DNA from 3 places in the Bacillus sp. FAU20 genome. Region 3 is predicted to be linked to each of the others. Evidence: a T-box and tRNA genes for the amino acid it is inferred to sense, from the RefSeq annotation. Region 3 holds a T-box; the other regions hold tRNA genes.
What was found. A T-box is a leader RNA that pairs with one kind of tRNA and senses whether it is charged. The one in region 3 lies ahead of tyrS (tyrosine--tRNA ligase), so its partner is inferred to be a tRNA-Tyr.
Positions count from the first base shown of each region.

Region 1 (11,875 bases), on a different contig from region 3:
TGGACAACAGGTTGATATTCCTGTACCACCTCTTTATCGTTTGAGCAATGGAGGGACGCAGAAGGATAGAAGAAGCGTGCGATTGGTTGTGCACGTCCAAGCAGTTAGGCTGATAAGTAGGCAAATCCGCTTATCATAAAGGCTGAGCTGTGATGGGGAAGCTCCTTATGGAGCGAAGTCTTTGATTCCCCGCTGCCAAGAAAAGCTTCTAGCGAGATAAAAGGTGCCTGTACCGCAAACCGACACAGGTAGGCGAGGAGAGAATCCTAAGGTGTGCGAGAGAACTCTGGTTAAGGAACTCGGCAAAATGACCCCGTAACTTCGGGAGAAGGGGTGCTTTCTTAACGGAAAGCCGCAGTGAATAGGCCCAAGCGACTGTTTAGCAAAAACACAGCTCTCTGCGAAGCCGTAAGGCGAAGTATAGGGGGTGACACCTGCCCGGTGCTGGAAGGTTAAGGAGAGGGGTTAGCGTAAGCGAAGCTCTGAACTGAAGCCCCAGTAAACGGCGGCCGTAACTATAACGGTCCTAAGGTAGCGAAATTCCTTGTCGGGTAAGTTCCGACCCGCACGAAAGGTGTAACGATTTGGGCACTGTCTCAACCAGAGACTCGGTGAAATTATAGTACCTGTGAAGATGCAGGTTACCCGCGACAGGACGGAAAGACCCCGTGGAGCTTTACTGTAGCCTGATATTGAATTTTGGTACAGTTTGTACAGGATAGGCGGGAGCCATTGAAACCGGAGCGCTAGCTTCGGTGGAGGCGCTGGTGGGATACCGCCCTGACTGTATTGAAATTCTAACCTACGGGTCTTATCGACCCGGGAGACAGTGTCAGGTGGGCAGTTTGACTGGGGCGGTCGCCTCCTAAAGTGTAACGGAGGCGCCCAAAGGTTCCCTCAGAATGGTTGGAAATCATTCGTAGAGTGCAAAGGCATAAGGGAGCTTGACTGCGAGACCTACAAGTCGAGCAGGGACGAAAGTCGGGCTTAGTGATCCGGTGGTTCCGCATGGAAGGGCCATCGCTCAACGGATAAAAGCTACCCCGGGGATAACAGGCTTATCTCCCCCAAGAGTCCACATCGACGGGGAGGTTTGGCACCTCGATGTCGGCTCATCGCATCCTGGGGCTGTAGTCGGTCCCAAGGGTTGGGCTGTTCGCCCATTAAAGCGGTACGCGAGCTGGGTTCAGAACGTCGTGAGACAGTTCGGTCCCTATCCGTCGTGGGCGTAGGAAATTTGAGAGGAGCTGTCCTTAGTACGAGAGGACCGGGATGGACGCACCGCTGGTGTACCAGTTGTTCTGCCAAGGGCATAGCTGGGTAGCTATGTGCGGAAGGGATAAGTGCTGAAAGCATCTAAGCATGAAGCCCCCCTCAAGATGAGATTTCCCATAGCGTAAGCTAGTAAGATCCCTGAAAGATGATCAGGTTGATAGGTTCGAGGTGGAAGCATGGTGACATGTGGAGCTGACGAATACTAATAGATCGAGGACTTAACCATATAATATGTAGCAATGTTATCTAGTTTTGAGAGAACATAAAAAACTTGTTGACTTTTAAAGTAAATAAGTTATAATAATGATTGTCTCAAAAGAATAATGTCTGGTAATGATAGCAGAGAGGTCACACCCGTTCCCATACCGAACACGGAAGTTAAGCTCTCTAGCGCCGATGGTAGTTGGGACCTTGTCCCTGTGAGAGTAGGACGTTGCCAGGCAATATTATTCCGCAGTAGCTCAGCGGTAGAGCTATCGGCTGTTAACCGATCGGTCGTAGGTTCGATTCCTACCTGCGGAGCCATTGGAGAGCTGTCCGAGTTGGCCGAAGGAGCACGATTGGAAATCGTGTATACGTCACAAGCGTATCAAGGGTTCGAATCCCTTGCTCTCCGCCATAGGATTTATAATATTTGGCCCGTTGGTCAAGTGGTTAAGACACCGCCCTTTCACGGCGGTAACACGGGTTCGAATCCCGTACGGGTCACCACTTTGGAGGATTAGCTCAGCTGGGAGAGCACCTGCCTTACAAGCAGGGGGTCGGCGGTTCGATCCCGTCATCCTCCACCATATAATTTTTATATGAATAGTATTATCGCGGGGTGGAGCAGCACGGTAGCTCGTCGGGCTCATAACCCGAAGGTCGCAGGTTCAAATCCTGTCCCCGCAACCAAATGGTCCCGTGGTGTAGTGGTTAACATGCCTGCCTGTCACGCAGGAGATCGCCGGTTCGACCCCGGTCGGGACCGCCATTTTAATAAGGCTCGGTAGCTCAGTCGGTAGAGCAGAGGACTGAAAATCCTCGTGTCGGCGGTTCGATTCCGTCCCGAGCCACCATTTATTTTAATAAAATATGCCGGCTTAGCTCAATTGGTAGAGCAACTGACTTGTAATCAGTAGGTTGGGGGTTCAAGTCCTCTAGCCGGCACCATGTAAGTTTCGGAGGGGTAGCGAAGTGGCTAAACGCGGCGGACTGTAAATCCGCTCCTTCGGGTTCGGCAGTTCGAATCTGCCCCCCTCCACCATTTACATAGGGGCATAGTTTAAAGGTAGAACTGAGGTCTCCAAAACCTCCAGTGTGGGTTCGATTCCTACTGCCCCTGCCAAATATATATTTACACAACATGGCGGTTGTGGCGAAGTGGTTAACGCACCGGATTGTGGCTCCGGCATTCGTGGGTTCGATTCCCATCAGTCGCCCCATTTTTATTTTAAAAATTACAAATAATCTAATGGATACTTACATATAATTAAGTAAGAATTCGATGGGCTATAGCCAAGCGGTAAGGCAACGGACTTTGACTCCGTCATGCGCTGGTTCGAATCCAGCTAGCCCAGCCATTTTTGCGGAAGTAGTTCAGTGGTAGAATACAACCTTGCCAAGGTTGGGGTCGCGGGTTCGAATCCCGTCTTCCGCTCCAATAAAATTTTATATGGCGGCATAGCCAAGTGGTAAGGCAGAGGTCTGCAAAACCTTTATCACCGGTTCAAATCCGGTTGCCGCCTTTTCTTTTGTGCCGATGTGGCGGAATTGGCAGACGCGCACGACTCAAAATCGTGTTCCTTCGGGAGTGTCGGTTCGACCCCGACCATCGGTATCATGAACGGCGTAAAAAACTCTATACAATTAGTATAGAGTTTTTTTGTGTTTTCTTTTCATTACATGACAAAATAAGCAGAAAAAGTGTACGGTGAGTAAACTGCGAAACATTAAAAGGATAAAAACAAACATTCATTTGTATCCTTTTAATTGTTGTATACTATAAAATTCCAGCAGAATATTGCATATACAATATTCCTTTCGAGCACTCTAGAGAGAATTTCTCCACCCCGGTGACATGAAGTTAAATCCGACACCACCAGTAGATATTAGTACATTATCAACGGTTAAGTTTGTAATTTCTAAAAACTTCTTTTCAAACTCTTCTCTGTTGTACTTATACATAGTTGAGTGGCACGCCCACATATGTGTTGAAGTACTTAACCAGTCCCCTAATTCCTTCAATTCAGGAAACGCCTCAAATTGGATTGTTTCATCTAATTTCATGAATCTTACTTGATAGATAGTTGGGTTTAACTTATCTCCTATTCCTTTAAAAGCATGTGATTTTTTGTCTTTTGAATGTGTCATAATTCTCCCTCCATCTTTTCTTCAAATTATTTCCTATTTTTATTATATAACAATAGAAAGTAATTATGGAAATATTATAGAAATCGGTATCGGCAATATAAAAAGACTCTAACAGAAATGTTAGAGTCTTTTTGTTAAATTATACTATGTGCTTCTAAAATTCGTAATAAACGTAGGAATTCATGTATAATATAACTTGTCGAAAGAACAAAATGATAGTGATTTATATTATGTCTGTAATATGAATCAAAAATGAACTTTTTATATTTCTTTTAAAAATGTGTTGAACACACATTATATTTCATATTAATATTTTTATGTAGATTTAAAACGGGAAAGAGAGTGGAAAGTATGGGCCGTAAATGGAACAATATTAAAGACAAAAAAGCATCAAAAGATGCAAATACAAGCCGTATATACGCGAAATTTGGGCGTGAAATTTATGTGGCAGCAAAACAAGGCGAGCCAGATCCAGAATCAAACCAAGCGCTAAGAGTTGTATTAGAGCGTGCGAAAACATACAATGTTCCAAGAACAATTATTGATCGTGCAGTTGAAAAAGCAAAAGGCGGTTCAGAAGAAAATTATGACGAGCTTCGTTATGAAGGATTCGGACCAAATGGAGCTATGGTTATTGTAGATACACTTACAAATAACGTAAACCGTACTGCAGCAGATGTACGAGCTGCATTTAGCAAAAATAGTGGTAATATGGGTGTGAACGGTTCTGTAGCTTACATGTTTGATGCGACAGCTGTTATCGGCCTTGAAGGTAAAACATCAGATGAAGTTCTTGAAATTTTAATGGAAGCAGATGTAGATGCACGTGACATTCTAGAAGAAGAAGATTCTGTTATCGTGTATGCTGAACCAGATCAATTCCATGCAGTACAATCTGCACTTAAAGGTGCTGGCGTTGAGGAGTTTACAGTTGCAGAATTAACAATGCTTGCACAAAGTGATGTAACACTTCCTGAAGATGCTCAAGCACAATTTGAGAAAATGGTTGATGCATTAGAAGATTTGGAAGATGTTCAACAAGTTTATCACAACGTAGACTTAGGAGAGTAATACGATAGATGACCCTTTTCGCTTAGCGGATAGGGTCTTTTTTATGAAGTTAATTAAGGTGATGAAGTATTAAAGGTATTTTGTTGTAGGTAGTGAATATGATTATAGGGATATATATAATATTCATTATCTCTAGGAGGCTTAATATGGAACATAAGACACCAAAGCATATAGTTGCTGTAGCAGGTTATTTAACAAATGAAAAAAATGAAGTGTTATTAACAAAAGTGCACTGGCGAGCTGATACGTGGGAGTTGCCAGGAGGACAGGTAGAAGAAGGCGAAGCGCTCGATCAAGCTGTCTGTAGGGAAATAAAAGAGGAAACAGGGTTAACGGTGAAGCCTATCGGAATTACAGGGGTTTATTATAATACCTCTATGCATATTCTAGCTGTTGTTTTTAAAGTAGCATATATAAGTGGTGAAATAAAAACTCAACCTGAAGAGATACAAGAGGCTAAATTTGTTGATTTAAATGAAGAGAACATAGATGAGTATATAACGCGTCCTCATATGAAATCCAGAACGCTTGATGCAATGAGAGCAACACATTTTATTCCGTATGAAACGTGGGAAGTACAGCCGTATAATTTAATAGGAAGATTGTAAAGAAAAGAGTAGCCGATTTGAGATACATTCGAATCACTACTCTTTTTTGTATACTGTTTAAGAAAAAGGTCAAAATAATAATAGCACTAGTATTGATTGTTAGAACGTTTGTTCTGTATAATAAATCTATATGTTATATACATTTAGATTACTAGATAGTCAAAAGTATATATATTTGTAGATGATATAATTAAAGTGTAAAGTGAAAATATAATAGTCTTAAGGGTTTCTCTTTTATTGGTTATTCGTGCTTTAACATAACCTATATTCAATATTTCAGATGAATAGTAGATAAAAAAATACTGTGATACAATACTTTTTTATCCCACTATTTGCTGGGCAGTAAGCCTGATTGATGAGGGCTCATTAAAGTTTCACTTTATACCTTACAATGATGTAAGGTACGTGTAAGAGAAATCGATGGGATATTTTTTTACAACAATGTATTCTTAAAGTAAGAGTTATATGCTGTGTGGAAAAGAGGTGTTCAAGATGAAAGAACGAGTATTATCTAGGGTGAACTATCATCAAAAAGTTGCATTAAATCCAATGACTAAACTTTTTTATAAAGCCATTATATTATTATTATTGTTAAGTTGTACGTTATTATTCATTGGAAATGTAATGATTGAGAAAAGTGATATTAGTAAATTACATGTACCGGCTAAGTTAGAGGTGCCAGAATCATTAACACATGCATTTATTGCGACAGAAGATAAAAGATTTTATCATCATAACGGTTTAGATTATATAGCAATTATTAGGGCCTCAGTTGAGAATATAAAGGCTGGTGGTGTCGTGCAAGGAGGAAGCACGATTACACAACAGCTATCTAAAAATGCCTTTTTAACAAATGAACGTACATTTTCTCGTAAGTGGAAAGAGATTTTTTATACGAAAAAAATTGAACGCACATTTACGAAGGATGAAATTTTAAAATTATATGTAAGTAATATTTATTATGGAGAAGGAGCGTGGGGAATTGAAAAAGCAGCAAACCTTTACTTCGGTAAAAAGGTGAACCAATTAACGTTGGCTGAAAGTGCAATGATGGCTGCTGTAGTAAAAGCACCTGCTTATTACTCACCTGCCCAAAACTATGATAAAGCAGTAGAGAGACGAAATGTCGTTTTGAGACTAATGGAGAAAAGAAGGCTATATAAGCCATGATGAGTATGTTCAAGCAGTTAGTGAGAAATTAGTAATTCGTCATGATATAAAAATAGAGCAGTCGATGTTAAATAGCGCGCGTAAAAAAGCAGTAAGTTAAGAGAAGTTCCTACAGAGGAGCTTCTTTTTTTGAATAAATTGTGACAAATTGTGACACAATATCGTCACAATTATTGTGTTTTTGTAATTTATGTGAGCGTGTTCATTGCGTGACGTATATAAGTGTTGATATTATGTGTATTGTGTACAATGCTGTATACAGAATATGAATTTAAAGAGGAATGTATATGAAATCAAATAAACTCATGGCTCTTGGTATAGTTTTTTCTATCGCAGTATTGATTGTAATTGGAACAATTGCGTATAGCATCATAAATGACAAAAAAGATAAAGGGAATGAGATGTTTGCTTATTCTACGCAACAATCTTTAGGGAAAGATGATGCTCCAGTTAAGGTAGTTGAATTTGGAGACTTTAAATGTCCTGCTTGTCGTACTTGGGATGTAACAGTATTACCTCGATTAAAAGAAGAGTATATTGATAAAGGCAAAGTGCAGTTATATTTTATTAACTTCCCATTTATCGGAAAAGACTCGGATTTAGGTGCAGCAGCTGGTGAAGCAATTTATAAACAAGATAAAGATTCATTCTGGATTTTCTATGATGAGATTTATCAAAATCAAAAGAAAGATACGGAAGAATGGATTACAGAAGATTTGCTTCTTAGCATTGTGAAAGAAAAACTTCCAAAAGTTGATGTAGAGCAATTTAAGAAAGATTTACACAGTAAAGACATTAAAGAAAAAGTACGTAAAGATTCAGATCGTGCTCAAAAATTAAAAGTTCAAGGTGCTCCTTCTGTATATGTAAACGGAAATCTTGCAAACCCTGATTTCGATAGTATGAAGAAGGCAATTGATAAAGAATTGAAAAAGTGATGAGGTCTCTCATCACTTTTTCGACTTTTTTCGATAAAATTCTTGCCTCTACTTTTTTTACATGCTATACTACTTTACATAAGTTATTCTAATATCTTATATGTAATTCATATTTGCGGGTGTAGTTTAGTGGTAAAACAAGAGCCTTCCAAGCTCTGGTCGAGAGTTCGATTCTCTTCACCCGCTCCAAATTTTATTAAATGTTTTTCTATAAATTGTGATCAACGCAGTGTTTCGTTTCCGAGATAAACGAGGCATTGCGTTTTTTAATGTTTGAAAAACCTAATTACATGCGAAAATAGAAGTAAATAATAGTATTCCAAAAGTGAATTACTAACCAATAGAGTCGTTACATAAGGGATGGATTCATCTGAGGAGGCGATTAAGAGTGGATTTTGAACAATTAAAGCAAGATGTAATTGCGTATAGTAAAACAATTGGCATAGATAAAATAGGCTTTGCGAGTGCTTCTCCTTTTGAGGAATTAAAGCAGCGCTTAATCCAGCAACAACAATTAAATTATCAATCTGGATTTGAAGAGCCTGATATAGAGAAGAGAACGAATCCGCAACTGTTATTACCGGGTGCTAAATCAATTATTGCGATTGCTTTAGCATATCCTTCAAAATTAAAAAATGCACCATTAAGTAAGCGTGGAGAACGCCGTGGGATTTTTTGTCGTGCTTCTTGGGGACAAGATTATCATCTTGTTTTACGAGATCGTTTGCAAAAATTAGAAGCATATTTAATTGAAAAACTTCCGGATATAGAAGTGAAGTCCATGGTTGATACAGGTGAATTAAGTGATCGAGCTGTATCAGAGCGTGCAGGCATTGGATGGAGCGGTAAAAACTGCTCTATTATTACACCTGAATTTGGTTCGTACGTATACTTAGGGGAAATGATTACAAATGTTCCATTCCCGCCAGATAAGCCGATAGAAGATCAATGCGGGGGCTGTACGAAATGTATCGATATTTGTCCTACCGGTGCTTTAATACAGGGGGGACAGTTAGATTCGAAGAAGTGCATTGCGTTTTTAACACAGACGAAAGGATTCCTACCTGAAGAATATCGCGATAAAATAGGAAATCGTATATATGGATGTGATACGTGTCAGACTGTTTGCCCGAAAAACAAAGGAATGGATTTTCATAATCATCCTGAGATGGAGCCGGATCCTGAGCTAGTTAAACCATTATTAACGCCACTTTTAACAATTAGTAATCGTGATTTTAAAGAGAAATATGGGATTATGTCAGGGTCATGGAGAGGGAAAAAGCCACTGCAAAGAAATGCGATTTTAGCATTAGCACATTTTAAAGAAACATCGGCAATTCCTGATTTAATTGGTGTTATGAAAGATGACCCAAGACCAGTACTACGCGGAACGGCAGCATGGGCACTTGGGAAAATTGGCGGAGATGGAGTAGGCGAAGCGATTGAGAAAGCGATGGAACGTGAGAAAGATGAAGAAGTGCTTCATGAAATGAATCGCGGGCTTGAATTGTTAGCACAGAAAAAAGAGTAGATAATATTTCCCTTTTTCATATTGTAATATGGGAGGGAGACAGAATGGTTGTAAAAACGAAGATTGAAAACCAATTACAACAATTTTTAGCATATATAACGGAGAAAAGAACGAATTTGGATGGTATTGCTGAGGATTTACTACAAATGGCACTGAGAAAGAAACAATTGTTTCAAAGACGTAGTGCACATATAGTGAAAGCAACTGCGGATGTTTCTTTCATTAGACAATTAAATAGTAATGACCATCAAGAAATTGATTATCAAATACATTTTAAATATTTAATTAAGCATAAAGAATTATTTTATATTGAAGAGGAACAATTAAAACGAAGAGTTTGTTTAAATAATAGTCGGATTATAGGCGATTATGCTATTGAAGTGTCAGAAGAAATTAGAATGGGTGAGACATTAGAAAGGGAAATTACGAAAGAGAAGTACGGTTCTTATCAGTATAATCGTTTAGAGGCAGTGAAATATGCAGAGCGTTGGTGGGATGACCGAAATCCTATGTATCGTAATTTCCCTGATAATTGTACGAATTTCATTTCTCAATGTCTTCATACTGGAGAAGTACCTATGAGCGGATATCCTAATATTCGTAAAGGATGGTGGCAAAGGGAGAATCAGTGGAGCTGGAGCTGGGCTGTTGCACATTCTTTTTATTGGTATTTGTCAGGTGCTACAACAGGACTTCGAGCAGAGGCGGTAGAGAGGCCAGAAGAACTTATTCTTGGAGATGTCATTGCTTATGATTTCGAGGATGACGGAAGATGGAATCATACGACGATTGTAGTAGCAAAAGATGCAGATGGTATGCCGCTTGTAAATGCACATTCAGCGAATAGCCGTCGACGTTATTGGAACTATGAAGACTCTAGTAAATATACACCACAAATGAAATATAAATTCTTTCATATTATTAATGGGTAGAGATTTTTCGCTCAAGTGGTATAATACGTAGTAGACAAAAAACAGAGGTGAATATCGCGTGGGAGTACATGTTGTTTTATATCAGCCAGAAATTCCAGCAAATACAGGGAATATTGCTCGTACTTGTGCAGCAACTGGAACAGAATTACATTTGATTAGACCGCTTGGATTTTCAACGGATGATAAAATGTTAAAGCGTGCAGGATTAGATTATTGGCAGCACGTAAAAATTACGTACTATGATTCAATTGAAGAATTTTATGAAAAAAATAAAGACGGTGAATTCTTCTATTTAACAAAGTATGGCGAGAAAGCTCATACAGCGTTTGACTATAGCAAGCGCGAGAAGGATTACTATTTTGTATTTGGAAGAGAAACAAACGGCTTACCAGCTAATGTAATCGAAGAAAACTTTGATCATTGTTTACGTATTCCAATGACAGATAAAGTACGTTCATTAAATTTATCTAATACAGCAGCAATTTTAATTTATGAAGCGTTCCGTCAACAAAATTACCCTGGATTAGATTTAGAAATCGTTTATTAAAAGTCGCCATATGGCGACTTTTTTTTATAAAATAAAAATAATATATAATCATACATTTAAAAGAGGGGACATAATCATATAGAATGGGATATATGATTAAAAATAGATAAGACGGGTTGAGATAAATATGAAGGAAGAATATAGTAATCAAAATACCTTTTTAAGTATGATAGATATGGATTTAATTAGACAAGGATTATTACATGCTATTCAAGATTTAGTATTCATATTGAAAGTTATTGATAATGAAACGTTTCAATATATGTATGTGAATAAAATAGGAATGGATTATGCTAGGTTAAGCGAAGAGTGCTATGGAAAAACTTTTGCAGAAGTATTACCAAAAGATATAGTGGGGATATTGCAAAGGCAATATGCAAAAGTAGTGAGAGAAGCGAAAGCACACACCTTTTGTGATGTAGTCAATTTACCAAAAGGTGAGATACATTATGAATCTTCACTTAATCCTGTCTGCGACGAAGAAGGAATATGTCAATTTATTATTTGTATTACAAGAGATATTACAGCTCAAATTGAGGAGAAGACAGAGATAGAGGAAAAACAAATGTTATTTAAGTCGTTACTGGAATATAATAATGACTCAATTATATCTATAGATTCTATAGGGAGAGTTACATATGCAAATCCGGCAACGTATGAAATATTTGGATACCGGTATGAGGAATTAAATAATAAATTTATTTTTGAATTCATTAATAAAGAATATGAAAAAGATTTTCAAATTATATTTAAGGGATCGATGCAAGGAAAAGCAAAACAAATTGTTTCAAAGAAATATGTTCATAAAGAAGGGTACGAGCTATATATTTCTTTGAGAACTATCCCGATTATTGTGAACGGTGAAATTGTTGGGATTTATATTGTTACGAGAGATGTTACAAGGCAAGTATTAAACGAAATGCGAACAGAATATTTAGCTTACTATGACCAGTTAACGGGATTAATGAATAGAATTTCATGTACAAATAAGTTAAATACTTTTTTAAATGAGAGTGTAAATTTTGCACTTGTATTTATAGATTTAGATGAGTTTCATCGTATTAATGATACATTTGGTCATAAAGAGGGAGATAAAGTATTACAAAAAGTTACAGAATGTTTAAGCAATCTAAAAATAGAAGATATGCACTTATTTAGAGAACACGATGATCAATTTGTTATGTTGATAGAAAATATAACGAAAGAATATGTAGAGGAAATTGCAAAAAGCATACTGAAAAATATTAGTGAATCTTTTGTAATCGAAGAAGAAGATGTATATTTAAGTGCGTCAATTGGAATTGTAATGGCTCCAGCAGATGGAGAAGATGAAAAAATACTATTTCAGAGAGTCGATGCTGCTTTAGAAAAAGCAAAAGAAAAAGGAAAAGGACATTATCATTTTTATTGTAGTGGATTAGACTGTGAGCGTGAACAAAGGTTTATAATAG
Region 1 is NZ_JBVYHY010000027.1:195,710-207,584, forward strand. It holds rRNA gene AC0OM3_RS26670 (23S ribosomal RNA) at 1-1,501, shown strand, start outside; rRNA gene rrf (5S ribosomal RNA) at 1,602-1,717, shown strand; tRNA gene AC0OM3_RS26680 (tRNA-Asn) at 1,726-1,800, shown strand; tRNA gene AC0OM3_RS26685 (tRNA-Ser) at 1,803-1,894, shown strand; tRNA gene AC0OM3_RS26690 (tRNA-Glu) at 1,912-1,986, shown strand; tRNA gene AC0OM3_RS26695 (tRNA-Val) at 1,991-2,066, shown strand; tRNA gene AC0OM3_RS26700 (tRNA-Met) at 2,093-2,169, shown strand; tRNA gene AC0OM3_RS26705 (tRNA-Asp) at 2,173-2,248, shown strand; tRNA gene AC0OM3_RS26710 (tRNA-Phe) at 2,258-2,333, shown strand; tRNA gene AC0OM3_RS26715 (tRNA-Thr) at 2,352-2,427, shown strand; tRNA gene AC0OM3_RS26720 (tRNA-Tyr) at 2,438-2,521, shown strand; tRNA gene AC0OM3_RS26725 (tRNA-Trp) at 2,529-2,602, shown strand; tRNA gene AC0OM3_RS26730 (tRNA-His) at 2,624-2,699, shown strand; tRNA gene AC0OM3_RS26735 (tRNA-Gln) at 2,763-2,837, shown strand; tRNA gene AC0OM3_RS26740 (tRNA-Gly) at 2,843-2,917, shown strand; tRNA gene AC0OM3_RS26745 (tRNA-Cys) at 2,932-3,002, shown strand; tRNA gene AC0OM3_RS26750 (tRNA-Leu) at 3,013-3,094, shown strand; gene AC0OM3_RS26755 (DUF3884 family protein) at 3,307-3,627, opposite strand; gene AC0OM3_RS26760 (YebC/PmpR family DNA-binding transcriptional regulator) at 3,979-4,698, shown strand; gene AC0OM3_RS26765 (NUDIX hydrolase) at 4,845-5,306, shown strand; partial or broken gene AC0OM3_RS26770 (transglycosylase domain-containing protein) at 5,799-6,576, shown strand; gene AC0OM3_RS26775 (DsbA family protein) at 6,764-7,414, shown strand; tRNA gene AC0OM3_RS26780 (tRNA-Gly) at 7,530-7,603, shown strand; gene queG (tRNA epoxyqueuosine(34) reductase QueG) at 7,803-8,945, shown strand; gene AC0OM3_RS26790 (amidase domain-containing protein) at 8,990-9,877, shown strand; gene trmL (tRNA (uridine(34)/cytosine(34)/5-carboxymethylaminomethyluridine(34)-2'-O)-methyltransferase TrmL) at 9,936-10,424, shown strand; gene AC0OM3_RS26800 (sensor domain-containing protein) at 10,552-11,875, shown strand, end outside.
Region 1: it encodes a tRNA-Tyr, which carries the amino acid that the T-box ahead of tyrS (tyrosine--tRNA ligase) is inferred to sense. The anticodon was not compared.

Region 2 (7,708 bases), on a different contig from region 3:
ATAAGATCCGTAGTCAAAAGGGAAACAGCCCAGACCGCCAGCTAAGGTCCCAAAGTGTGTATTAAGTGGAAAAGGATGTGGAGTTGCTTAGACAACTAGGATGTTGGCTTAGAAGCAGCCACCATTTAAAGAGTGCGTAATAGCTCACTAGTCGAGTGACTCTGCGCCGAAAATGTACCGGGGCTAAATACACCACCGAAGCTGCGGATTGATACCGAATGGTATCAGTGGTAGGGGAGCGTTCTAAGGACAGTGAAGTCAGACCGTAAGGACTGGTGGAGTGCTTAGAAGTGAGAATGCCGGTATGAGTAGCGAAAGACGGGTGAGAATCCCGTCCACCGAATGCCTAAGGTTTCCTGAGGAAGGCTCGTCCGCTCAGGGTTAGTCAGGACCTAAGCCGAGGCCGACAGGCGTAGGCGATGGACAACAGGTTGATATTCCTGTACCACCTCTTTATCGTTTGAGCAATGGAGGGACGCAGAAGGATAGAAGAAGCGTGCGATTGGTTGTGCACGTCCAAGCAGTTAGGCTGATAAGTAGGCAAATCCGCTTATCGTGAAGGCTGAGCTGTGATGGGGAAGCTCCTTATGGAGCGAAGTCTTTGATTCCCCGCTGCCAAGAAAAGCTTCTAGCGAGATAAAAGGTGCCTGTACCGCAAACCGACACAGGTAGGCGAGGAGAGAATCCTAAGGTGTGCGAGAGAACTCTGGTTAAGGAACTCGGCAAAATGACCCCGTAACTTCGGGAGAAGGGGTGCTTTCTTAACGGAAAGCCGCAGTGAATAGGCCCAAGCGACTGTTTAGCAAAAACACAGCTCTCTGCGAAGCCGTAAGGCGAAGTATAGGGGGTGACACCTGCCCGGTGCTGGAAGGTTAAGGAGAGGGGTTAGCGTAAGCGAAGCTCTGAACTGAAGCCCCAGTAAACGGCGGCCGTAACTATAACGGTCCTAAGGTAGCGAAATTCCTTGTCGGGTAAGTTCCGACCCGCACGAAAGGTGTAACGATTTGGGCACTGTCTCAACCAGAGACTCGGTGAAATTATAGTACCTGTGAAGATGCAGGTTACCCGCGACAGGACGGAAAGACCCCGTGGAGCTTTACTGTAGCCTGATATTGAATTTTGGTACAGTTTGTACAGGATAGGCGGGAGCCATTGAAACCGGAGCGCTAGCTTCGGTGGAGGCGCTGGTGGGATACCGCCCTGACTGTATTGAAATTCTAACCTACGGGTCTTATCGACCCGGGAGACAGTGTCAGGTGGGCAGTTTGACTGGGGCGGTCGCCTCCTAAAGTGTAACGGAGGCGCCCAAAGGTTCCCTCAGAATGGTTGGAAATCATTCGTAGAGTGCAAAGGCATAAGGGAGCTTGACTGCGAGACCTACAAGTCGAGCAGGGACGAAAGTCGGGCTTAGTGATCCGGTGGTTCCGCATGGAAGGGCCATCGCTCAACGGATAAAAGCTACCCCGGGGATAACAGGCTTATCTCCCCCAAGAGTCCACATCGACGGGGAGGTTTGGCACCTCGATGTCGGCTCATCGCATCCTGGGGCTGTAGTCGGTCCCAAGGGTTGGGCTGTTCGCCCATTAAAGCGGTACGCGAGCTGGGTTCAGAACGTCGTGAGACAGTTCGGTCCCTATCCGTCGTGGGCGTAGGAAATTTGAGAGGAGCTGTCCTTAGTACGAGAGGACCGGGATGGACGCACCGCTGGTGTACCAGTTGTTCTGCCAAGGGCATAGCTGGGTAGCTATGTGCGGAAGGGATAAGTGCTGAAAGCATCTAAGCATGAAGCCCCCCTCAAGATGAGATTTCCCATAGCGTAAGCTAGTAAGATCCCTGAAAGATGATCAGGTTGATAGGTTCGAGGTGGAAGCATGGTGACATGTGGAGCTGACGAATACTAATAGATCGAGGACTTAACCATATAATATGTAGCAATGTTATCTAGTTTTGAAAGAATATAAAAAACTTGTTGACTTTCAGAAGTGAATAAGTTACAATGATTCTTGTCTTAAATGAATACAGTCTGGTAATGATGGCAGAGAGGTCACACCCGTTCCCATACCGAACACGGAAGTTAAGCTCTCTAGCGCCGATGGTAGTTGGGACCTTGTCCCTGTGAGAGTAGGACGTTGCCAGGCAAAATGGAGGATTAGCTCAGCTGGGAGAGCACCTGCCTTACAAGCAGGGGGTCGGCGGTTCGATCCCGTCATCCTCCACCATATATGTCGGAGGGGTAGCGAAGTGGCTAAACGCGGCGGACTGTAAATCCGCTCCTTCGGGTTCGGCAGTTCGAATCTGCCCCCCTCCACCATTCTTAATTAATGGGCTATAGCCAAGCGGTAAGGCAACGGACTTTGACTCCGTCATGCGCTGGTTCGAATCCAGCTAGCCCAGCCATTAAGAGCCATTAGCTCAGTTGGTAGAGCATCTGACTTTTAATCAGAGGGTCGAAGGTTCGAGTCCTTCATGGCTCACCATTTTAATGAAATATGCGGGTGTGGCGGAATTGGCAGACGCACTAGACTTAGGATCTAGCGCCTTTGGCGTGGGGGTTCGACTCCCTTCACCCGCACTTTTAATAAAATAACTCATACATGTCTTGCGGAAGTAGTTCAGTGGTAGAATACAACCTTGCCAAGGTTGGGGTCGCGGGTTCGAATCCCGTCTTCCGCTCCAATTTTCAATATGACATGCCGGGGTGGCGGAACAGGCAGACGCACAGGACTTAAAATCCTGCGGTGGGTGACCACCGTGCGGGTTCGACCCCCGCCCTCGGCACCATATGCGCCCGTAGCTCAATTGGATAGAGCGTTTGACTACGGATCAAGAGGTTAGGGGTTCGACTCCTCTCGGGCGCGCTTTTATTAACGGGAAGTGGCTCAGCTTGGTAGAGCACCTGGTTTGGGACCAGGGGGTCGCAGGTTCAAATCCTGTCTTCCCGATATTCCCAAAAAACATGGGGCCTTAGCTCAGCTGGGAGAGCGCCTGCCTTGCACGCAGGAGGTCAGCGGTTCGATCCCGCTAGGCTCCACTTTATTTAATATATGTCTCGGAGGTATACCCAAGTTCGGCTGAAGGGATCGGTCTTGAAAACCGACAGGCGGTGAGAATCGCGCGGGGGTTCGAATCCCTCTACCTCCTCCATTTTTTCTTTAATGGTTTAGACATATAATAATAAAATATTTTTTCCTTCATGGAGGTATACCCAAGTTCGGCTGAAGGGATCGGTCTTGAAAACCGACAGGCGGCGAGAGTCGCGCGGGGGTTCGAATCCCTCTACCTCCTCCATTTTTTAAAACTTTATATTGTCGCGGGGTGGAGCAGCACGGTAGCTCGTCGGGCTCATAACCCGAAGGTCGCAGGTTCAAATCCTGTCCCCGCAACCAAATGGTCCCGTGGTGTAGTGGTTAACATGCCTGCCTGTCACGCAGGAGATCGCCGGTTCGACCCCGGTCGGGACCGCCATTTATGTTGGCTCGGTAGCTCAGTCGGTAGAGCAGAGGACTGAAAATCCTCGTGTCGGCGGTTCGATTCCGTCCCGAGCCACCATTTTTTTATGCCGGCTTAGCTCAATTGGTAGAGCAACTGACTTGTAATCAGTAGGTTGGGGGTTCAAGTCCTCTAGCCGGCATCATTTAGGGGCATAGTTTAAAGGTAGAACTGAGGTCTCCAAAACCTCCAGTGTGGGTTCGATTCCTACTGCCCCTGTAAAGTATATGGGCCTATAGCTCAGCTGGTTAGAGCGCACGCCTGATAAGCGTGAGGTCGATGGTTCGAGTCCATTTAGGCCCACCATATATTATTCCGCAGTAGCTCAGTGGTAGAGCTATCGGCTGTTAACCGATCGGTCGTAGGTTCGAGTCCTACCTGCGGAGCCATGGCCCGTTGGTCAAGTGGTTAAGACACCGCCCTTTCACGGCGGTAACACGGGTTCGAATCCCGTACGGGTCATACAAAAAAGAGTCAGCATTATGCTGGCTCTTTTTTATTTTGTTAATCCTTTTTATTACGTTACTTTCCAGAAATAAATAAAGGGATTTTGGAAAAGCTATGGTATGTATAAAAAGGAGGAAATAAATAATGACACGAGTTAGAGACTTAATGAGTACCCATATTGTACATTGTACACCGCTAGACAATGTATATGAGGCAGCTGTTAAAATGAAGGAAGAATCAGTTGGATTAATCCCAGTTGTTGAAAATGAGCAAGTTGTTGGGCTTGTTACTGATCGAGATTTAGTCGTTCGAGGGATTGCTGAAAAACATCCTGGATCTAATAAAATTACAAATGTGATGACAACAAATATTATCTCAGTTTCTCCAAATGATTCTATTGAAAAAGCTACAGAGCTAATGGCACAGCATCAAATTAGACGATTACCAGTAGTTGATAGTGGTCAACTTATTGGCATGTTAGCACTAGGAGATTTAGCTATAAGGGAATCAGCAGATGATCAAGCTGGATTTGCCTTGAGCGAAATCTCAGAGCATACAGAGTAAATTGAAACTTTCATTAACCGAGAGTCTGATGGTCACTCATAAAGAGCTAAATTATATATAAAGTTCAGATACATTATTCTAGCATATATGGATTAAACTAATATGTTAGCGTGATGTATCTGAGACATTATATAATAAGTATGTGGTTAATAATTTCGACAGTTTTTTAAAATTTGTTATTCTTCATTTTTAATAAGAGAAAAGATGATATACTGATAGATATAAGTATTATGAGAGATTTTGAATATAACAATATTAATTTTTAGTGGCGCGATAATAAATTAATATTTCCTACATAGATGAAAAGGGAAGGGGAATTATATGAAGGCTGTACAGGGCGATCCAAATTGGAATTTGGTTACAGATACATATATAGAACCAAATAATTTCGCTGAATTATTTTCTTTGCTTGTACCTTGTCACCCAAAAGGTGAGGGGAAAGAACGAACTATATTAGTATGGAAAGAGAAAGAATTTTATAAAGAAGAAAATTTAGCGTCATTTATCGTATATGGCATGAATAAAGCAAAGAAATTACCGCAGTTTCATAAAGATGAAATTCCAACTTTAGTGCGTATTCTTCGCTTATGCCAAGAGATTGGTTGGTATGAAGAGGCAAATGATTTTATGATAGCGCAAGGATTAGCTGAGTTTGTTCATACTTCATTGGAATATGAAACATGGGATCTTTTGACGCAATCAGTTGCTTTAAATTATTTAATTATTAAATATCGTATAGGTGAATTGACAGATAGGGATATTGAAATTTGGGATAGAGTTAAATTTAATGAGAAGTGTATAACCGATTGTAAACATTTATTATCTCATAAAGAAGTATTGGAATTTACATTCTTTTATATGTGCAAGAGAGCGAAATCATTATCAAAAGAGCAATTAAATAGTGATATGATGAGTTTAGCGATGTATTGTAATACTTTTGTATATGATTTGTATACACATGATTTATTACGGAAATATCGTAAGTGTACAGATTTCCTATCATATTATGGACCTAGTCAGGCAGTTTTAGCATGTCAAAGAGCTGTATTATCTCAAATTTCCGATCGCTTAGACCCATTAAAGACAACGCATGTAGATGATTATTTATATGTGATGAAAGAAATGATGGAGCATATGACGATAGGAGTAATGGATCGATACGGTCATTTTATTGGAAAGCTACTATCTTATGTGCCATTTTTCGAAATGATACAAGTTCCACAGCATGCATATTATTGTGAAGAATTACTGTATATTTGTAAGGGCATTGAATATAAAGAAGAAATACTACGCAATTATATATTTATACAATTACATGATTGTTTACCATCATTCTTTAGGCTATTTCTTAAAAATAAGCGTTACGCAACGATTCATGATATTCTTTTCTATTGGTGCGATGACGAACAACGAATGAGTTTAGAGAAAAAATATAATCTGAGCTTTATTTATGAAAAATATGCTTGTGGATAAACAATATTTTCGATATGAAAAATTCATATAAATTAAAAAGGATCTCCAGTTTATGTGAGATCCTTTTTTGTTAGTAAAACAAGGAGAAAGTGATTAAGACAAGAAAAAGCATTCCATATAGGAGGAGTTGTGCAGTATAACTTCCTTGTATACCAAAAAAAGTATTGGTTTTCTTATACAAATTCAATATGTATTTTATTGGAGTATCTTTGAAAGATTGGTACACAGTGTCTCCTCTTTCTAAGCTTCTTGTTTTTGTTTTTGGTTATAAGGGACATTAATATATCTAGCTACAAATAATAAAACAGCCATAAAGAATACTGGAAATACAGTAGATAAATAAAAGCCATTACTAATTATATTTGTTATGAGAGCACTTAAAAGAAAAATAGCATTATAAATATGGGCAATTTTTTGTTTTAGTTGCACTTGAAATGATTCCATCATAATTTCTAATGCAACAAAAGCAATAATAATAGATAAAAATACAATGTTTGTATTGTAAATGATTAAACAACAGATTAAACCTAAAAAGGCTACGTATTCAATTATAAGAGGTATATTGCGTGGCATACAATTTACCTAACTAAATATGGCAGTGGATTTACTGCATTTGTTTTTTCAAAATTCCATTCTCCATTATGTAATTCAAAATGAAGATGTTGCCCGTATGAATGACCTGTGTTTCCCATATGACCTATTAATTGTCCAGTTTGTACTTGATCACCAGCTTGTACAGTGCGATCCTTCATATGAGCATAAACAGTTGTATATAATTTCCCATTGATTTGATGCGCAATGAAAACAACATTGCCATAGCTAGCTGAATAATAAGATTTCACAACTTTACCTGCAGCAGCAGCTTGGATAGAGACGTTTCCTGGAGCGGCAATATCTATACCATAATGCATTTGTTCCCAGCGTATATCAAAGGTTGAGCTAATTCTTCCTTGAGCGGGGAATTTGAAAGCAGCTGGAATTGATGAAGGCTGATCTGTTTTAGCTTGTGGTTGATTTTGTACTACATAGTGTTTTGCTACATATCCGTATCCTGTGCCAAAACGAATTTTATACCAAGTTCCTACAGTTTCTACTACTTGTACTTGTGTACCGTTTTGTAATGAACCGAGTAGAGCGCTACTTGTACTAGCGTTGCTACGTACATTTAGATTAGGTGTTGCAACGGTATATTTTGTATTATTTTGAACGGTGATTCCTTTTACTAAGGGTTGTGAACCATTAGAGATGAATGCTTTTTGTACGTAACCTGTTTGGCCATTATGTGAGATTTTATACCATTCGCCTTGATCTTCTTGAACGGTAATAAACTTGCCATTTGGTAATACATCTAAAATGGAAGATTCTAAATTAGGTTCAGAGCGAACGTTTAATGCATTAGCATTAACGATGTATTGATCATTAGATTGAAGTTTGTTTTTTAGTAAAATAGCATCTTTTTGTACATAACCTACTTTATTATGAACAGATACTTTATACCAACCATTAGTTGTTTCAAGGATGTTCACTTTTGTATTAAAGCGAATTGTATCAATTGATGTGCTTTTTACGTTATCTTCTGTATGTAATGCTACTTGATCGACTTTGACATACCCAGTTTTAATATTAGATAATTGTTCAGCGTTTGCTTTTTGTACATTTGTTTCACCCATAGAAGGAAGTAAAGAAGCAATCGCTACAGTAGTTGCTGTTAAAGCAGTAGCTTTCATATTCATGG
Region 2 is NZ_JBVYHY010000027.1:402,976-410,683, forward strand. It holds rRNA gene AC0OM3_RS27640 (23S ribosomal RNA) at 1-1,921, shown strand, start outside; rRNA gene rrf (5S ribosomal RNA) at 2,023-2,138, shown strand; tRNA gene AC0OM3_RS27650 (tRNA-Val) at 2,144-2,219, shown strand; tRNA gene AC0OM3_RS27655 (tRNA-Tyr) at 2,228-2,311, shown strand; tRNA gene AC0OM3_RS27660 (tRNA-Gln) at 2,323-2,397, shown strand; tRNA gene AC0OM3_RS27665 (tRNA-Lys) at 2,402-2,477, shown strand; tRNA gene AC0OM3_RS27670 (tRNA-Leu) at 2,492-2,572, shown strand; tRNA gene AC0OM3_RS27675 (tRNA-Gly) at 2,602-2,676, shown strand; tRNA gene AC0OM3_RS27680 (tRNA-Leu) at 2,693-2,781, shown strand; tRNA gene AC0OM3_RS27685 (tRNA-Arg) at 2,785-2,858, shown strand; tRNA gene AC0OM3_RS27690 (tRNA-Pro) at 2,869-2,942, shown strand; tRNA gene AC0OM3_RS27695 (tRNA-Ala) at 2,959-3,031, shown strand; tRNA gene AC0OM3_RS27700 (tRNA-Ser) at 3,052-3,144, shown strand; tRNA gene AC0OM3_RS27705 (tRNA-Ser) at 3,196-3,288, shown strand; tRNA gene AC0OM3_RS27710 (tRNA-Met) at 3,310-3,386, shown strand; tRNA gene AC0OM3_RS27715 (tRNA-Asp) at 3,390-3,465, shown strand; tRNA gene AC0OM3_RS27720 (tRNA-Phe) at 3,474-3,549, shown strand; tRNA gene AC0OM3_RS27725 (tRNA-Thr) at 3,559-3,631, shown strand; tRNA gene AC0OM3_RS27730 (tRNA-Trp) at 3,638-3,708, shown strand; tRNA gene AC0OM3_RS27735 (tRNA-Ile) at 3,719-3,795, shown strand; tRNA gene AC0OM3_RS27740 (tRNA-Asn) at 3,804-3,878, shown strand; tRNA gene AC0OM3_RS27745 (tRNA-Glu) at 3,880-3,951, shown strand; gene AC0OM3_RS27750 (CBS domain-containing protein) at 4,081-4,500, shown strand; gene AC0OM3_RS27755 (DUF3965 domain-containing protein) at 4,822-5,973, shown strand; gene AC0OM3_RS27760 (hypothetical protein) at 6,214-6,546, opposite strand; gene AC0OM3_RS27765 (SH3 domain-containing protein) at 6,552-7,706, opposite strand.
Region 2: it encodes a tRNA-Tyr, which carries the amino acid that the T-box ahead of tyrS (tyrosine--tRNA ligase) is inferred to sense. The anticodon was not compared.

Region 3 (11,875 bases):
TGAAGGTGGAGAATAATAAGGAGCGCGTATTAGCGACTGGACATGAATTTAAAGTTACAACATTTAATATTGGATATGCTGGATTAGATAAGGATCAAGATTTCTTTATGGATGGCGGAAAGGGATCTGGTTCAAGTAGTAAAGAGCAAACGGAAACTAATTTAAAGAATATGCTTTCGTTTTTACAAAATGAGAATAGTGATTTTGCACTATTACAAGAAGTTGATATAAAGTCACTTCGTTCATTTGATGTAAATGGACATGAATTTTTGAAAAAAGGATTACCTGATTATGTTTCGTCATTTGGCAAGAACTACGATACGAAATGGGTTCCAGTGCCAATAACAAATCCAATGGGATATGCGGAGGCTGGATTAAGTACGTTTTCTAAATACACTGTTCAAGAAGCGAAGAGGTTCCAGCTTCCTGGAATGGAGCCTTGGCCAAAGCGTTTGTTTGATTTAGATCGAGCAATTGTGGAATATAAAATTCCTGTTAATAATGGGAAACATGTTAGACTCGTAAATTTACATTTGTCTGCTTATGATGAAGGCGGGAAAATTAGAAAACAGCAAGTAGAGTATTTAAAAGAATATATGAACAAACATTATGAAAAAGGTGATTACGTAATAATGGGTGGAGATTGGAATCAATTAGTTTCGAACGCTCAATTAAGTGATCCGAAGTTCGTGAAAGAGCGTCCTGAGTGGTTAGTAGAGTTACCGAAGGACTTTACGGACGGTGGCTTTAAGTGGGCTGTAGATCCGTCTGTTATGACTGTGAGAGATGATGTGAAGAAATATGTAGAAGGTGAAAATTTCGTTACTATTATTGATGGCTTTATCGTTTCACCGAATGTAGAGATTGTAAATGTACAAGGGAAAGATTTAAAGTTTGAAAATAGCGATCATAACCCAGTGAGTGCGGTATTTAAACTGAAGTAATTGATATGTATAAGTAGAAGGTGGGGCTTCATATGGAGTGGTTAAAGAGGACTTGTTTTTCTAACCTTGAGAAAGAATCACAGAAAAATCATTTATTACTGTTTATAACGATTTGTAGTTTCTTTCTTGGGATAATCGCAATTGGGTATTATGGATATATTTTTACAGAGAGAGCAATAGCGTTTTGGATTTGTGGTATTTCTGTCGTTGCATTTGGAACGATTTTTACTTTTATAAAAAGTATGGAATCAGTGTATAAATATATCATGACATTTATGTTGCTTACAATGTCTTACATTATGGTACAAGCTTTTAATGAAAGCCCGGCTGTATTTCAAATGGTCTATTTCACATTAGCTGTTTCACTTATTTACTTAAGTGAGCGCCTTATTTTAATTCTTGGCGGGGTAGCTGTTGTGATTACATTTATCCTTTGTAGCTATTGGCCGGAGCAATTCTTTGCTTATACAGCCTCGTCTGAAGCTGCTAATTTTGCAAGTTTGTTAGCGATTGTAACAATCGCTATGTGGGGCGTCACGAAAATCGGTTCTAATCTGCTCCTTCGTTTAAGTGATGAGAAGCAAGAAGTAATGAGAAAAGCACAAGAGCTAGAAGAGACGCAAAGGCTTATTGAAGAAACAGTTGTGAAACTAGATAGTAATTTCAATCATTTAAGACAAAATATGAACAAGTCGATGGAATCGATGAGTGAGATTAATTTTGCCTTTGAAGAGGTGGCAGTTGGTACGCAATCACAATCAGAGATGATGTATCGCTCGGTAGAAGTATTGAATGATATGGAGGTAAATATTGAACAAATCATCTCTCAAGTAAGAACTGCATCGGCTCGTGTGGATGAAAGTTTAGAAATTTCAAAGGGTAGTGTACATACTTTAAGAAATTTTGAAACTAACATGAGAAGTTTAAATGATGTTGTTTCACAGTCTGGAATTATATTTAGAGATTTAATGATGCAATTGAAACAAATTAATGAAATTGTAGATGTAATAACGAATATTTCAAGTCAGACGAGTTTGCTAGCTTTAAATGCAAATATTGAAGCTGCGAGGGCAGGCGAGCATGGAAAAGGTTTTGCTATTGTAGCGAGTGAAGTGTTAAAGCTTGCTGAAGAATCAAATCGTTCTGCGGGAAGAATTCAAGGGATTTTGAAGGAGTTTAGTAATCAAGCAAGTAAGGTAGAAGTGCAGGTAGAGAAGTCAGAAAGAGTACAAGAAGAATGTAACGAGATGTTAGCAAGTGTTTTAACAAATGTAACTGATTTAGGGAAGTTTATTGATGCAATTAATGAAGTAATGCGAGAGGTTGTTGTTCATCAAGAAAGTTTCCAAGTTAAAACGACGAATATCGTAAAGGATGTTACGCATGCTTCTAACGTAATTCAGCAAACTTCTACAGCTACAGAAGAAGTGCTAGCGAGTGTGGAAGAAGAAAAATATCGAAATGATACGTCAGTGAAGACGTTGCAAACTGTTAGCGAGCAAGTGAAGTTGTTAGAAGATATTTTAGAAAAGTAATATTACTTGGAAAGAGCACGAATGATGTGCTCTTTTTTCATTGAAACGAATACTTGATAGGAATTTAATTGCTTTTCTGCGCGTTTTCTGCCAAGCTTAAGGAGATAAAGTGAGACTAGTACATACTGATTATTAGCCCTCACCAATCAAGCTATCCGCAAATAGCGGAATAAAATACTTCAAAGAAAGAATTATATAGGTGACGCATATGATCGAAGTTAAGACTTCTGAACTTAGTGATGGAGAATTTAATAGAGGTGTATTTGCAACTCGTGATATTAAAAAGGGTGAGTTGATACACGCCGCACCAGTTATCTCTTATCCGAATGAACAGCATGAACATATTGAGAAGACGTTACTTGCTGACTACGCATTTGAGTATGGGATCAATCATACGGCAATCCTTTTAGGATATGGTATGTTATTTAATCATTCATATACACCGAATGCAACGTATGACATCGTTTTTGAGAATCATACATTTAACTTCTATGCTTATAAAGATATAAAAGCAGGAGAAGAAATTTTAATCAATTATAATGGTGAAGTTGATAACGATGAGCTGTTATGGTTTGATAAAGAAAAAGAAGAGAACGAAAAGTAATATAAAGAGTATAGAAAGAGCACATTCTGTCGGATGTGCTCTTTTTTCATTGATGTAAATAAAGTAAAAAGTACAAAAAAATACCACTTTATTTTTGTATGGTATAGTAAGATACTGAGGGATAGTGTTTTGAAAAAGTCACATATTTTACAAATTGTTGTCTTTCTGATGACATGTCAAGTTTAGTAGTCCATTTGGGTTGCTTTATTATGCAATATATATTTTAATATGAGTGGCACCTCTTATAAATTAAGAGGTTTATAGGTGTCTCGAATTGATTTTGGGTACACTGTATCCACCACTTTAGGTTCTTTCATGTACGTGGGGATATTATGGGCCCGTATAACGGGATAAAATGAATATAGAAATAGAGGAATCGTAAAATGAATATGCAAGAGGTTTATAAATATTTAAGTACGGTATTGCCTGAAGGACATGTTAAACAAGATGAAATGTTAAAGAATCATACGCATATTAAAGTTGGCGGAAAAGCAGATGTTTTTGTTGCGCCTACAAATTATGATGAAATTCAAGAAGTTATCAAATATGCGAACGAATATAATATTCCAGTTACGTTTTTAGGAAATGGATCGAATGTCATTATTAAAGATGGTGGAATTCGCGGGATTACAGTAAGTTTAATTCATATTACAGGTGTTACTGTAACAGGAACGACGATTGTAGCACAGTGTGGTGCAGCAATTATTGACGTATCACGTATTGCCCTAGACCATAATTTAACGGGTCTTGAGTTTGCTTGTGGTATCCCAGGTTCAGTTGGCGGAGCATTATATATGAATGCAGGTGCATACGGCGGTGAAATTTCGTTTGTATTAACAGAAGCTGTCGTAATGACAGGTGATGGAGAACTACGTACTTTGACGAAAGAAGCATTTGAATTTGGATATCGTAAGAGTGTATTTGCGAACAACCATTACATTATTCTTGAAGCGAGATTTGAACTTGAAGAAGGTGTACATGAAGAAATTAAAGCCAAAATGGATGATTTAACGTTTAAACGTGAGTCAAAACAGCCTCTAGAATATCCTTCATGTGGTAGCGTATTTAAGCGCCCACCAAATAACTTTGCTGGTAAGTTAATTCAAGATTCAGGACTACAAGGTAAGCGAATTGGTGGGGTAGAAGTTTCTTTAAAACACGCAGGGTTTATGGTGAATGTTGATAACGGAACAGCACAAGATTACATCGATTTAATTCACTTCGTACAAAAGACAGTTGAAGAGAAATTTGGCGTGAAGTTAGAGCGAGAAGTAAGGATTATTGGAGAAGATAAGGAATAAAGAAATACGTATGAAGATGTGAATTATTTTAAAATAATATTTGGGTATTGTTGACAATTTGTTTTCGATTCAATATAATGGCTAATAATTTAACAAATAACATACGTTGAAAGAGCCCAGTAGCAGTTTGTCACTGTTAACGAGAGAGCTAGGGGTTGCTGTAACCTAGCACAAACAAACTTGCGAATTACACTCTGGAGTATCTTAGGTAATGCTAAGCGGACTAGCAATCGATATTATTGCTAAGAGTGGTATGAGTAGCTATGCTATTTATGCAAACTGGGTGGTAACACGGTGAATAATCGTCCCTATGTCTATCGTAGACGTAGGGGCTTTTTTGTTTTTAAAAAATAAAGGGGATGACAAAAGATGAATATTATTGATGAATTAGAATGGCGCGGCGCCGTTAATCAGCAGACTGACGAAGAAGGTTTACGCAAGCTAGTAGAAGAGAAAAAGATTTCACTATACTGCGGAGTTGATCCGACTGGTGATAGTATGCATATCGGACATTTGATTCCGTTTATGATGATGAAGAGATTCCAATTAGCTGGCCATCATCCTGTTATTTTAATTGGCGGGGCAACAGGAACAATTGGTGATCCGAGTGGACGACAATCAGAGCGTCAGCTTCAAACGTTAGAAGTGGTTCAGCATAATGTAGATGCGTTAACAGCACAAATGAAAAAGCTATTTGATTTTGGCGGAAATAGCGAAGTGAAGATGGTAAATAACTATGATTGGACACATGAAATAAATATTATTGAGTTTTTACGTGATTACGGGAAAAACTTTAGCATCAATAGCATGTTAGCGAAGGATATTGTAGCAAGCCGTTTAGATACAGGTATTTCTTTCACAGAATTCACGTACCAAATTTTGCAAGCGATGGACTTCCATCATTTATACACGAAAGAGGATGTTCAACTTCAAATTGGTGGCAGTGACCAATGGGGAAATATTACGAGTGGTTTAGATTTAATTCGTAAGTTAGAAGGTCATGAGGCGAAAGTATTCGGATTAACGATTCCATTATTATTAAAATCGGATGGTACGAAGTTTGGTAAATCAGCAGGTGGTGCGGTTTGGCTTGATCCTGAAAAAACGACACCGTTTGAATTTTACCAGTTCTGGGTAAATACAGATGATCGTGATGTCGTTAAATACTTGAAATACTTTACGTTCTTAACGAAAGAGCGTATTGATGAATTAGCAGCGAGGGTAGAAGCGGAGCCTCATAAACGTGAAGCACAAAAAGTGTTAGCAGAAGAAATGACGAAATTCGTTCATGGAGAAGAGGCGTTCCTGCAAGCTGAAAAAATCACAGCAGCGTTATTTAGCGGAGATATTAAATCGTTAACAGCTGATGAAATTGAACAAGGCTTTAAAGAAATGCCAACATTTCAGTCTTCAAAAGAGACGAAAAACATCGTAGAGTGGCTAGTCGATTTAGGAATCGAACCATCTAGACGACAAGCACGCGAGGACATTAATAATGGTGCGATTTCTATGAATGGTGAGAAAGTAACAGATGTGGGTACGGATGTTACTGTAGAAAATTCGTTTGATGGAAGATTTATTATTATTCGTAAAGGGAAGAAGAACTACAGTCTTGTGAAATTAGGATAATAAGTAAGGCTGGAAAATATATCGGCGATTTTTCGAATATATCGACCGTAACTCGAATTATATCGGCGATTTTTGAAATATATCAGCGCAAATCCGAATATATCAGCGATTTTCCCAATATATCGATTTACCGACAAAAAGCGACAATAAGAGCTGTTCCGAACGGGACAGCTTTCATTGTAAAAAGTCAGTATATTTAGATAAATTTAAAGGGTATATAATTTTTTTGACGAATAAATAAGTTAGAGAAAATTACGGATAAAAATAGCCCGAACCATGCAGGGCATGATTCGGGCTTATATTCAGATTAGTAAGCTAAGCTGAATAGACCTTTAATGTGTGATAAGTAACGAACGTTACTTGCTTCTTTCATTAATGATGCTGGTAAGCCTTTAAGTGGAGTATTGCTTGCTCCAATTGTAGCAACCGCATCTTTACGTCCTAGACTAGCAAGTGTTCCAGAGTTTACAGGTGCGAACTCTTCGAATGCTTTGCCTTCTAGTGCTGCGTATAAGTTGTATCCAATTAACTCACCCATTTGCCAAGCGATTTGTGCAGTTGGTGGGTATGGACGTCCGTCTGGAGCGAAGACAACAGCGCTGTCTCCAGCAACGAATACGTCTTTGTGAGAAGTAGATTGTAGGTATGCATCAACTGTTGCACGTCCACGGTTAACTTCAAGACCTGATTCACCGATTAATGGGTTACCTTGTACGCCGCCTGTCCAAACGAATGTGTTAGCAACAAGTTTTTGACCGTCTTTTAAGTCGATTTCGTTGCCAGCAACGTTTGTTACAGGAAGACCAGTTAAGAATGTAACGCCGCGTGCTTCTAGGCTAGTAGTTGCACGTTCGATTAAGTGGTCTGGTAATACTGGAAGGATTTTTGGACCTGCTTCAACAAGAAGAAGTTTCACTTCTTTTGGATTTACGCCGTGGCTTTTTGCAAGTTTAGGCATAATGTCAGCAAGCTCACCAACTAGCTCAACGCCAGTTAATCCGCCACCACCGATTACGATTGTAGCATCAGCTTCGTTTTTCGTTTTCGCGTATTCACGAATACGGTCTTCAACGTGTTTGTAGATTTTGTTTGCATCAGCAGCAGATTTTAATACCATGCTGTTTTCTTCTAGTCCTGGAATACCGAAGTAAGCAGTTTTACTTCCTAAAGCAACTACAAGTGCATCGTAAGATAAAGTAGTGCCGCCAGCTAGTTTGATTTCTTTGCTATCAACTGAGAATGACTCAACTGTTGCGATTTTAAGATCGATGTCTTTCCCTTTGAAAAGCTTTGTAAGTGGCATTGCAACTGCTTGCTCAGACACGTTACCAGCTGCAAGGCGGTGTAGTTCAGTGATGATTTGGTGTGTTGGGTATTGGTTAATCACTGTAACTTGTGCTTCTGATTTGCTGTAATATTTACGTACGTTTAAAGCGGCAAGAAGACCGCCATAACCAGCGCCTAAGATGACAATTTGTTTTGACATAGTATGATATCCCCCGTCTTTACTAATTGTTGTTATAAGTTAAATTATTTATTGTTACGTTCTGCACTAATTTGAAGATATGCGTTCACAAAGCGGAACATTTTTTGTGCTTGTGGATCTTTTAGTAATTTTAACAGACCGAATAGGCCGATAACTTCGTTGCTTTCTTCAGCACGATCTTTCGCTTCGATTGCAGTTGCAGCCATGCTTTTCACTGTATCTTTTACAGGTTCTACAAGCTCTGTAATTGCACCAACAGTGTCGCTTTTTAATACTTCATCAGTAGCAACAGTTTGAGCGAAGTCATAAGATTTGGTTAAAATGTTAACAAGCTCAGTTAATTTTGGAAGCTGTTCTACTAGTGTTGTTAATGATTCTTGTACCTCAGGTTTTAACAACTGATCAAGTACATCAAGTTGTCCTTGGCTAGCAGAAATTTGTACAGTTTCTTGTTCTGGCTTTGTTTGAGTCATAGTTTCTGGCATCTCCAATTCTCCTTTACGATAGCAATACTCTTATTTTTTGATAAGTAAGATAGTAAACGCTTGCGAAACTTTATACAAAGTTTCACAAAACACAATAAAATGCCTTTAAATTTACGACAGCAAGTAAGCTGCAAACATAAATCTAAAACCATAACGTCTCACTTATCATTTATGAACTGTCCGATACATGGCTTGTCCGCATAATGGAAAAGCTCCGCTACCGGAAAGTGTATATAATATATATCCTATATTATATACTATATGCACCTATGTTAACATAAAAATGATTCCTAATTATTTGATATTGAGTGTATAACGTAGTACTGACAAGGTATGAAAGCGTATAAAATATTTTGTTCCAGTTAGAAATGTATATACATATAAAGAAAAAAAGGGAAAAATGAACAAATTCATGTTCGTTTTTTCCTTTTTCCTATTATTCACCTTCTACAATTAGCATCGATGTGTTACCGCTTTTTTCAAGATGGCATTCGCCCCAAGTACAAAGAGAATCAAGAATGGATTCTAAAGACCAACCGTATTCTGTAAGTGAATATTCTACTTTTGGTGGTACTTGATTGTATACCTTTCTTTGAATGACCCCATCGTCTTCTAATTCACGTAATTGCTGAGTTAACATTTTTTGTGTAATCCCAGGCATTAAACGTTTTAGTTCACTCGTTCTTTTTGTGCCTTTCGTTAGATGACAAAGGATAACAACCTTCCATTTTCCACCGATAACCTCTAAAGTCGCTTCAACGGGAATATTATATTTTTTCATATAAAAATCTCCTTTGATGAATGTAGATTTAAGTTCTCCAACAAAAGAAGCTAAATAATTAAATGTCACTAAAAAGTGCCTATAGCACTTTAAAGTACGTACTTTTTATCATGTTGAATATGTTCCATAATAGCATACGTAAGAGGGAAATGAGTAGTACGGTACTAAAAAGTGCCTATGTTACTTTTAGGTACCTATCGTACTTTTAAGTGCGTTCTTCAAAAAAAGAGTAAAGCCATTCATAATAGCGTATATCAACAGTAAAGTTATTTTTGTAGAAGATAAAAAGGCCTTTTTATCATACTATTATGATTGGATTTCTCGCATTAAGGAGGAGTTCAATTGAATTCATATACAGTATCTTCTTCGGCAGTACAGACGAATCGGAGAAGTATGTTTGCTTTATTAGCACTAGCAATTAGTGCGTTTGGAATTGGTACAACTGAATTTATTAGTGTCGGCTTATTACCATCTATCTCAGAGGATTTACATGTTTCTGTTACAACAGCGGGGTTAACTGTTTCTTTATATGCATTAGGAGTAGCGTTTGGTGCTCCAGTATTAACGTCATTAACAGCTAGTATGTCGCGAAAGACGTTATTAATGTGGATTATGATTATTTTCATTATTGGTAATGGCATTGCGGCAGTAGCAACAAGTTTTACTGTGTTACTTATTGCGAGGGTTGTATCTGCATTTGCACATGGTGTTTTTATGTCAATTGGATCTACAATTGCGGCTGCTCTTGTACCTGAGAATAAACGTGCAAGTGCCATTGCGATTATGTTTACTGGATTAACAGTTGCGACTATTACAGGTGTGCCAATTGGAACGTTTATCGGTCAACAATTTGGCTGGAGGGCCTCGTTTATTGTTATTGTGGCCATTGGAATTGTTGCTTTAATCGCCAATAGTATGCTAATTCCTTCTAATTTAAAAAAAGGTACGTCTGTATCATTTCGTGATCAATTTAAGCTGATTACGAATGGAAGACTGTTACTTGTATTTATTATTACTGCATTAGGATATGGGGGAACGTTCGTAACATTTACGTATTTATCTCCGTTATTACAAGAAGTAACAGGATTTAAAGCAAGTACCGTTACAATTATTTTGTTAGTGTATGGAATTGCAATTGCGATTGGGAATATGGTCGGTGGAAAATTATCAAATCATAATCCGATTCGAGCGTTATTTTACATGTTCTTTATTCAAGCGATTGTATTATTTGTTTTAACATTTACAGCACCATTTAAAGTTGCTGGATTCATTACAATTATTTTTATGGGACTATTTGCGTTTATGAATGTCCCAGGGCTACAAGTGTATGTCGTTATCTTGGCTGAGAGGTTTGTACCTAGCGCTGTTGATGTAGCATCGGCGATTAACATCGCAGCATTTAACGCAGGAATTGCTCTTGGTGCTTACTTGGGCGGTATTGTAACGAACTCGTTAGGATTAATTCATACGGCTTGGGTAGGCGGAATTATGGTAGTAGGTGCTGTGATTTTAACAGCGTGGAGCATGACATTAGAAAAAAGAGATCAAGTAAAATAAAAGGAGAGAAAATAAAATGAAAAACTTACAAAGTAAAACAGTATTAAATAATGGTGTAGAAATGCCTTGGTTCGGTTTAGGTGTATTTAAAGTAGAAGAAGGACCAGAACTTGTAGAAGCTGTAAAATCAGCGATTAAAGCAGGATACCGTAGCATCGATACAGCTGCAATTTACGGAAATGAAAAAGCTGTAGGTGAAGGAATCCGTGCAGGTATTGAAGCGACTGGTATTTCAAGAGAAGAATTATTTATCACTTCAAAAGTATGGAACGCAGATCAAGGATACGAAGAAACAATTGCTGCATACGAAGAGAGCTTAAAGAAATTAGAACTAGAGTATTTAGACCTATATCTTGTTCACTGGCCTGTAGAAGGAAAATATAAAGATACGTGGAGAGCGCTAGAAACACTTTATAAAGAAAATCTCGTACGTGCAATTGGCGTAAGTAACTTCCAAATTCACCACTTACAAGATGTAATGAAAGATGCAGAAATTAAGCCAATGATTAACCAAGTAGAATACCACCCTCGTTTAACACAAAAAGAATTACAAGCTTTCTGTAAAGAACAAGGTATTCAAATGGAAGCATGGTCACCACTTATGCAAGGTCAATTATTAGATAATGAAACATTACAAGAGATTGCTGAGAAATATGGCAAAACAACAGCGCAAGTTATTTTACGTTGGGATCTTCAAAATGGAGTGATTACAATTCCAAAATCAACGAAAGAACACCGCATTATTGCAAATGCTGATGTATTTAACTTTGAATTAACGAAAGAAGATATGGAAAAAATCGATGCGTTAAATCAAAATCACCGCGTTGGTCCAGATCCTGATAACTTCGATTTCTAAGATTAAGGTAAGAAAAAAGAGTGCGTAAAAGCACTCTTTTTTTTGTATAAAAATATTTTCTAATTAAATACTACTTAGTATTAAGTTTGTTATTAAGGGGCTGTGAACATGAATATAAAGCAATCGTTCAAACTTTTAGCTATGTTTTTAAGTGTTTTATTTGTGTTATTCCCACTTCAAAAAGCATTCGCAGAAGTGATGGACCATACAAAGTATCAAATGGATTGGAGTTATAGTAAGTCCAAGAAGAAACCAATTCGAACAGAGCTTATTAAAACGGCAGATGGCAAAATTGCTTTTTGCTTAAATGTAGATTTAAAATCTCCAAGCGGTCAAGATTTACCGGAAATGGGGAAAGTGGATATTAACGTATATCGCGTATTATTGAATGGATATCCACAAAAGAGCCCGCAAGAATTAGGTGTTTCTGATTGGAGAGAAGCTCATTATGCAACGCAGCTTGCAGTATGGAATGCGTTAAAACAAATCGATATTAATGATTTAGATTTCCGTAATAAAAATGTAGAAAAGGTGACGAAAGATATCGTTGCAAAAGCTAGCGCTAGTGAAGAGTTACAAGAAATTACGATGAGTGTCGTACCAACAGAAGAACAAGAAGCGGTATTGAAAAATGATTTCTTTGAAACAGGCTTATATACAGTAGAAACAAATGCAAAAAGCGGAACGTATAAAGTGC
Region 3 is NZ_JBVYHY010000024.1:18,942-30,816, forward strand. It holds gene AC0OM3_RS20460 (endonuclease/exonuclease/phosphatase family protein) at 1-944, shown strand, start outside; gene AC0OM3_RS20465 (DUF4077 domain-containing protein) at 977-2,479, shown strand; gene AC0OM3_RS20470 (SET domain-containing protein) at 2,688-3,083, shown strand; gene murB (UDP-N-acetylmuramate dehydrogenase) at 3,467-4,384, shown strand; T-box leader at 4,482-4,697, shown strand; gene tyrS (tyrosine--tRNA ligase) at 4,754-6,013, shown strand; gene AC0OM3_RS20485 (NAD(P)/FAD-dependent oxidoreductase) at 6,321-7,499, opposite strand; gene AC0OM3_RS20490 (DUF1641 domain-containing protein) at 7,544-7,984, opposite strand; gene AC0OM3_RS20495 (winged helix-turn-helix transcriptional regulator) at 8,421-8,765, opposite strand; gene AC0OM3_RS20500 (MFS transporter) at 9,159-10,322, shown strand; gene AC0OM3_RS20505 (aldo/keto reductase) at 10,339-11,178, shown strand; gene AC0OM3_RS20510 (thioester domain-containing protein) at 11,287-11,875, shown strand, end outside.